2 linked regions of the Sorangium aterium genome follow. The protein of the gene in region 2 interacts with the protein of the main gene of each other region in a pairwise test. Links are inferred from orthologs where the notes say so. Each region holds a gene or a part of one and is shown on either strand. Other genes may lie near its edges. The genes, in order: ung and POL72_RS08135.

Region 1 (3,044 bases), 1.2 Mb from region 2 along the record:
CGGGGCTCAACCTCGTCGCCTGGGAGGGTGCGCGCTCCGGGTCCGCCAAGCTCGGAGGTCGACCCATCCACCTCGCAGCCGGCGATGACGGGCTCTACGTGCTCGTCGAACACGCGCCGGGAGAGCACGCCGTCCTCCGGATCGACGGCGGGGCGATCACGACGTCAGCGCGCTTCCAGGTGGAACCTCGGGCCATCGTACACTGGAGGCCGGCAGGAGAGAGCGTGCACCTGCTCTTGGAAGCGCCGCTCGGCGACGTGCTCGTGGACGTGGCGCTCGGCAAGAAGGCGTGAGCGGCGCTGGCCGCTCGGGAAGGCGAGCGCCGACGCCCCGCGCTCGCCGCGCACAGCCTCGTCGCCCGGCGTCGCTGAGGGGCCGAGCGCCGCTGACGGGCGGCCCGGGGCTGGGTTACGCTGCGATGACCCCCATGAACGCCCGAGACCGCATCCCCCTCCTCCTCGCTCAACTGCGCGAGGAGTACCCCGACGCGCGTTACGAGCTCGACTGGAAGACGCCGCTCGATCTGCTCGTCGCGACCATCCTGGCCGCGCAGTGCACGGACGAGCGCGTCAACCGGGTGACCGCCACGCTCTTCCCGAAGTACCCGACGGCGCAGGCGTACGCCGACGCGCCCACGGCGGAGCTCGAGGAAGAGCTCAAGCCGACCGGCTTCTACCGCCAGAAGACGAAGATGGTGCAGGCCATGTGCAGGGAGCTCGTCGCGCGCTTCGGCGGCGAGGTGCCCGCGACCATGGCCGATCTCACCACGCTGCCGGGCGTGGCCAGGAAGACGGCGAACGTCGTGCTCAACACGGCGTTCGACATCGCCTCGGGGATCATCGTCGACACCCACGTCGCCCGCCTCAGCGGGCGCATCGGCCTCTCGAAGCGCGAGAAGCCCGAGCAGATCGAGGAGGATCTGATGAAGATCGTGCCGAAGGATCAATGGACGTTCTTCGGCCCCGCGCTGGTGCTGCACGGCCGCTACACCTGCGTCGCCAGGAAGCCGAAATGCGGGGAGTGCCGGATGAGCGAGTTCTGTCCGAAGGAAGGGGTCTGAGCGAGAGATGAAGATCGATCTACCTGCCTCGTGGGAGCGCGTGCTCGCCGGAGAGCTCGAGCAGCCGTACTTCAAGAAGCTGGCGCGCTTCGTCGAGGACGAGCGGAAGGCGCACCAGGTGTTTCCCGCGGAGGAGGACGTCTTCGCCGCGTTCAAGCTCACGCCGTACGAGAGCGTGCGCGTGCTGCTCCTCGGCCAGGACCCGTACCACGACGACGGGCAGGCCCACGGGCTGTGCTTCTCCGTGCGCCCGGGCGTCACGCCACCGCCGTCGCTGGCCAACATGTACAAGGAGGCGGTCTCGGATCTGCCGGGCTTCGCGATCCCCAGCCACGGCTGCCTCACCACGTGGGCGACCCAGGGGGTGCTGCTGCTGAACACCGTGCTCACCGTCCGGGCGCACACGCCGAACTCCCACAAGAACCAGGGCTGGGAGTCGTTCACCGACGCGGTCATCAAGAAGGTCAACGACAGGCCCGACGGGGTGGTGTTCGTGCTCTGGGGCGGCCACGCGCAGAAGAAGGCGAAGCTCATCGACGCGAAGCGCCACACGGTCATCAAGGCGGCTCACCCCTCGCCGCTGTCGGCGAGGAGCGGGTTCTTCGGCAGCAAGCCGTTCTCGACCATCAACAGCGCCCTCCGCGCCCGCGGCGCCGAGGAGATCGACTGGCGGCTCCCGGAGACCGCGTAACGCCGCGATGACGCCGCGGAAGCGCTCCCTGCCGCTCTCCCCGGGGACGCGGTACACCCCCGCCGTCCTCGAGGGGATCGCCGACGGGGAGCGCGCCGCGCTCGCGCCGTCGCTCGCCGCGCGCACCGAGGCCGGCGCGGTGTCGGCCGCGGCCTCGGCGCTCGCGCGGGCCGAGGCGCTGCAACGGGCCTCGGTGGGCGCCGAGCCGCCCGAGCGGCCCATCGCCTGCAGGGAAGGCTGCTCGACCTGCTGCGTCAGCAAGGTGCTCGTGCTGGCGCCGGAGGTGCTCCGCATCGCAGCCCACCTGCGCGCCACGCGGAGCCAGGCGGAGCTCGCCGCGCTGGAGGAGCGCGTCCGCGCGGCCGACGCGGCGACGCGCGGGCTCTCCCGCCTGGAGCGCGCCGAGGCCGGCGTCACCTGCCCGCTGCTCGACGAGCGCGGCGCCTGCTCGATCCACGCTGTCCGCCCTATCGTGTGCGCAGGCTGGAGCTCCCTCGACGCCGCGGCGTGCGAGCGCCACTTCGCCGCGCCCGCGTCCATCCCCACGGCGCCCATGCACCGCCCGGGCTACGAGGTCGCCAACGCCGTCCTCGCCGGGCTCGGATGGGCTGCGAAGGAGCAGGGCCTCGACGCCGCGCCGCTCGAGCTCATCGCCGCGCTGCGCATCGCGCTCGAGCGCCCGAACGCCGGCGAGCGGTGGCTCGCGCGCCTCCCGGTCTTCGCCGCGGCCCGCGACGCCGAGTGGCAGGAGGATCGGCGGCGCGAGGGATGAGCGCGCGCCGCGATCGGCCGCGTCATCTGGGCGCTCGCGGTCGGAGAAATCCGTTTAGGCTAGCGCGCCGCGGAGGTCGCCGCCGGTCGGCGCCTCGCGACGGAACACAGGACAAGGAGACGCGATGAAGATCTACGGACATCCCATGAGCACGTGTACGCGCAAGGTGCTGACGGTGCTCGCCGAGAAGGGCCAGGAGGCGCAGTTCGTGCTCGTCGACCTGACGAAGGGCGCGCACAAGCAGCCCGAGCACCTCGCGCGCCACCCGTTCGGCGTGATCCCGGTGCTCGAGGACGAGGACTTCACGCTCTACGAGTCGAGGGCGATCATGCGTTACCTCGATCACAAGCTCCCGGGAGCTCCGCTGACGCCGACCGAGCTCAGGGCGAGGGCGCTCATGGATCAGTGGCTCAGCGTGGAGCAATCGTACTTCGCCACCCCGGCGGTCAAGATCGCCTTCCAGCGGGTCTTCCTGCCGATGCAGGGCAAGCCGGGCGACGAGTCCATCGTCGATGCGTCCA
Region 2 (3,190 bases):
CGGATAGGGCCCCCGGCGCCTCTCTCGAACCGCGGAGCTCACGGGGACGCGTCGGCCATCGTGGTTGTCCACCAGGGAGCCGAACGGGCAGAGGACCCAGGACGGCGGCAGGGGACGCCCCGGCCCGTCGCTGCTCGTCCCGGGCGCGGCCGGCGCCAACGTCGAGCAGCGTGGCAGGGGCTCCGCCGGTCCCTCGGCCGGCGCAGCGGCGCCCGGCGCGCGCAGGTCCTCGGTGAGCCTCCCCGAGCACGCCGCCGCCAGCACGGCCTGCCGGAGCCGCCGGAGGAGCAGCGACGACCTCGCCAGCCGGGTCTTCGCCGCGTCCACCTCGCCGAGCAGCGCCTCGGCCTTCGCGACGATGCGGCGCTGCTCGGGGAGGGGAGGCAGAGAGAAGGGCCGCTCGAACGTCTCGCGCACCTTGACGAACGGCTGCGCGGAGCCGCCCTTCGCCCAGAATCCCTCGTCGTTGAGGTGGAGGAACAGGTAGTCGACGTCGATGGCCCGCTCATCCGGCCAGACCACGTGGGTGTTGGCGATCGCCGACCACCGCCCGCGCGCCTTGAACGCCTTCCCGCACCGCGTCCCCACGGCGGAGACGACGATCGCAGCGCCCTCGTGCTCCCAGCCGTCGCACCACACGTCGGGGCCGGCGGCGCTGAACCCCTGGTAGCGCCCTGGCCGCTGCTCGGCGTGGAGCTTCCCCTTGATGAGCTTCGAGCTCCCGCTCCGGTGCGAGCAGAGCGACGCGAGCGTCGTCTCGGTCCATCCCTCGGGCAGCGGCCCGCTCACGCCTCCGCCGCCTTCGCCCCGCCCTCGAGCAGCGTGAGCACGCGGTTCAGCGCGGCGACCGCCTCCGCCAGCTCCTGGAGGGCGTCGGTCGCCAGCTCCTCCGGCTCGGGCGGCTCGCCGGCCTCGTCGAGCGACTCCTCCCTGAGCCACCTCAGCCCGTCGAGCTTGAACTCTCGCTCCTTCACCTCGCGGAGCTCGAAGCTGCGGAACCGACCCTCGCTGGAGCTCGCCGCCTCGCGCGCCCCGCGCCCGTCGGGGTCGCCGCCGTAGCACCGCTCGAACTCCGCGAAGTGCGCTGGAGACAGCGGCCGGCCCTTCTTGGTGATCGACGGGACGCCCGTCCTGGCGTCGTAGATCCAGACCCTCTCCGTCGCCCGGCCCTTCGTGAAGAAGACGACGTTGGCCTTCACCCCGGCGCTGTACGGCGTGAAGGTCCCGTGCGGCAGGCGGAGCACCGTGTGGAGGTCGCAGCCCCCGGCGACGATCTCGAGCACCGCGCCTGCCTGGTCGGCGAACAGGCAATGGTCCGGCAGGACCATCGCCGCCCGGCCGCCAGGCCTCAGGATCGTCAGCACGTGCTGGATGAAGTTGAGCTGCTTGTTCGCTGTCGCGATCGCAAAATCCTCGCGGCGCGGCGTCTCGTGCGCCCCCTTCGTGCCGAACGGCGGGTTCGTCAGGATCACGTCGAACCGCTCGTCCGGCGGCGGGGCGTCGATCGAGTCGCCGAGGGTGATCCTCGGCTCGATCCCGTGGAGGACCAGGTTCATCAACGCGAGCCGGCGGGGGCGCGCGACGAGCTCCTGGCCGAAGAACGCCCCGGCCTTGATCCGGCGCGCCGCCTCCCGGTCGAGCGCTCCCCGCGCCTCGGCCTCGATCCACTCCCAGGCGGCGACAAGGAAGCCCCCGGTGCCGCACGCCGGGTCGCAGAGGGAGAAGCCCGGCTTCCCCTGCGGATCGGGCCTGATGCACCGCACGATCGACTGGATCAGGGCGCGGGGCGTGAAGTACTGCCCCGCGCCCTTCTTTCCCTCGGCGGCGGCCTTCTCGAGCAGGCCCTCGTACGCCGCGGCCTGGATGTCCACGCCGAGGCGCGTCCACTCGATCTCGTCGATGAGGTCGACGAGCTTCCCGAGGCTCGCGGGGCTCTTGAAGCGCGGCTGTGAGCCCGCGTAGATCTCCCCGAGGACGCCCGGGGCTCCGTCGAGGGATCGGAGGACGTCGGCGTAGCGGTCGAGCAGCGCTTGCCCGCTGCGCGCGCGCAGCGCGGGCCAGGAGCAGTCCGTCGCATCGACCTCGCCGCGGGGCGTCCTGTGCTCGACGCGCGAGAGATCGATGCCCCTCTCGGCGGCCATCTTCAGGAAGAGCAGGTAGGTGATCTGCTCGATGTAGTCCCCGTGGTCGATGCCGTCGTGGCGCAGCGTGTGGCAGAACCCCCAGAGCTTTCCAACAACGTCGGTCATGCGGCGGCGGCTTCGTTCGGGTCGTGGAGCGGGAAGGCGAGGCGCGGAAGGAGCCGGCTTACCACGGCCGGGCCCCTCACGGCGGCCGCCGCGCTCGTCCATGGCGCTGGGACGCGCCGCCGTTGATGTACTAGGCTCGCCCCGTGCCGCGCGCCCTCACCTCGCTGCTCGCGCTTCTCTTGCCGCGATCGCCTCGATCGCCGCGGCTGCCGCTGCCGCTCCTGTCGCTCTTGCCGCTCTTGCCGCTGTCCGGCCTCGCCTGCGCGTCGTCCTCGCTCCCCGACCCCAAGGAGGCGGTGCAGGTCTACGCCGACGCCGCGGCGCGCGGCGACGCCGACGCCATCTACGGCATGCTGAGCGACAAGAGCCGCACCGCGATGTCGCGCGACGAGGTGCGGCGGCGCGTCGCCGAGGCGCGCGCCGAGCTCGCGGAGCAGGCGCGGAGCGTCACGGCGCCGGGGGTCGTGGTCAAGACCCGCGCCCGCGTCCGCTACCCGGACGGCGAGATCGCGACCCTCGAGCTCGACGAGCGGGAGCGCGCCTTCCGGATCTCGGCCGCCGACGCGCTGCCTGCGGGCGGCCGCACCCCCGAGCAGGCCCTCGAGCAGCTCCGCCGCGTCCTCGCGCGCCGCAGCTACGCCGGCCTGCTGCGCGTCCTCACGCCGGCCACGCGCGCCGCCATCGAGAGCGACCTCCGCTCGCTCGTCGAGGGGCTCGCTCAGCCCGAGGGGCTCGAGGTCCGGATTGCCGGCGACTCCGCGACGGTGCAGATCCCGGGTGGGCACGAGGTGAAGCTCCGGCGCGAGGCGGGCGTATGGCGGGTCGAGGACTTCGATTGAGGCGATGGCTCGGCCGGCTCGGCGCTCGCCGGCCGCGCGGCCGGGGCGGTGAGGTGGCGCTGCCGCCCTCGCGCCCAGCCGCCTCGGCCCGGCCGCTGCGCC

Evidence for each region.
Region 1: the proteins of POL72_RS08135 (region 2) and ung interact in binary tests that used the Escherichia coli proteins (3 or more experiments, as listed by UniProt). The link is inferred for Sorangium aterium from one-to-one orthologs.

What each region holds. Positions count from the first base shown.
Region 1 is NZ_JAQNDK010000001.1:1,081,489-1,084,532, forward strand. What follows is about bases 174-2,909. They hold ung (uracil-DNA glycosylase), read left to right. Parts: upstream 174-1,067; coding sequence 1,068-1,751; downstream 1,752-2,909. Other genes in these bases: POL72_RS03865 (hypothetical protein), read left to right, coding at 174-293; nth (endonuclease III), read left to right, coding at 428-1,060; POL72_RS03880 (YkgJ family cysteine cluster protein), read left to right, coding at 1,759-2,523; POL72_RS03885 (glutathione S-transferase family protein), read left to right, coding at 2,648-2,909. Outside these bases: more of POL72_RS03865, read left to right, coding at 1-173; more of POL72_RS03885, read left to right, coding at 2,910-3,044. UniProt on the Escherichia coli protein: Excises uracil residues from the DNA which can arise as a result of misincorporation of dUMP residues by DNA polymerase or due to deamination of cytosine.
Region 2 is NZ_JAQNDK010000001.1:2,278,526-2,281,715, reverse strand. What follows is about bases 18-2,899. They hold POL72_RS08135 (class I SAM-dependent DNA methyltransferase), read right to left. Parts: upstream 2,250-2,899; coding sequence 786-2,249; downstream 18-785. Other genes in these bases: POL72_RS08130 (hypothetical protein), read left to right, coding at 2,393-2,899; POL72_RS08140 (restriction endonuclease subunit S), read right to left, coding at 18-789. Outside these bases: more of POL72_RS08140, read right to left, coding at 1-17; more of POL72_RS08130, read left to right, coding at 2,900-3,088. UniProt on the Escherichia coli protein: The subtype gamma methyltransferase (M) subunit of a type I restriction enzyme. The M and S subunits together form a methyltransferase (MTase) that methylates A-2 on the top and A-3 on the bottom strand of the sequence 5'-AACN(6)GTGC-3'.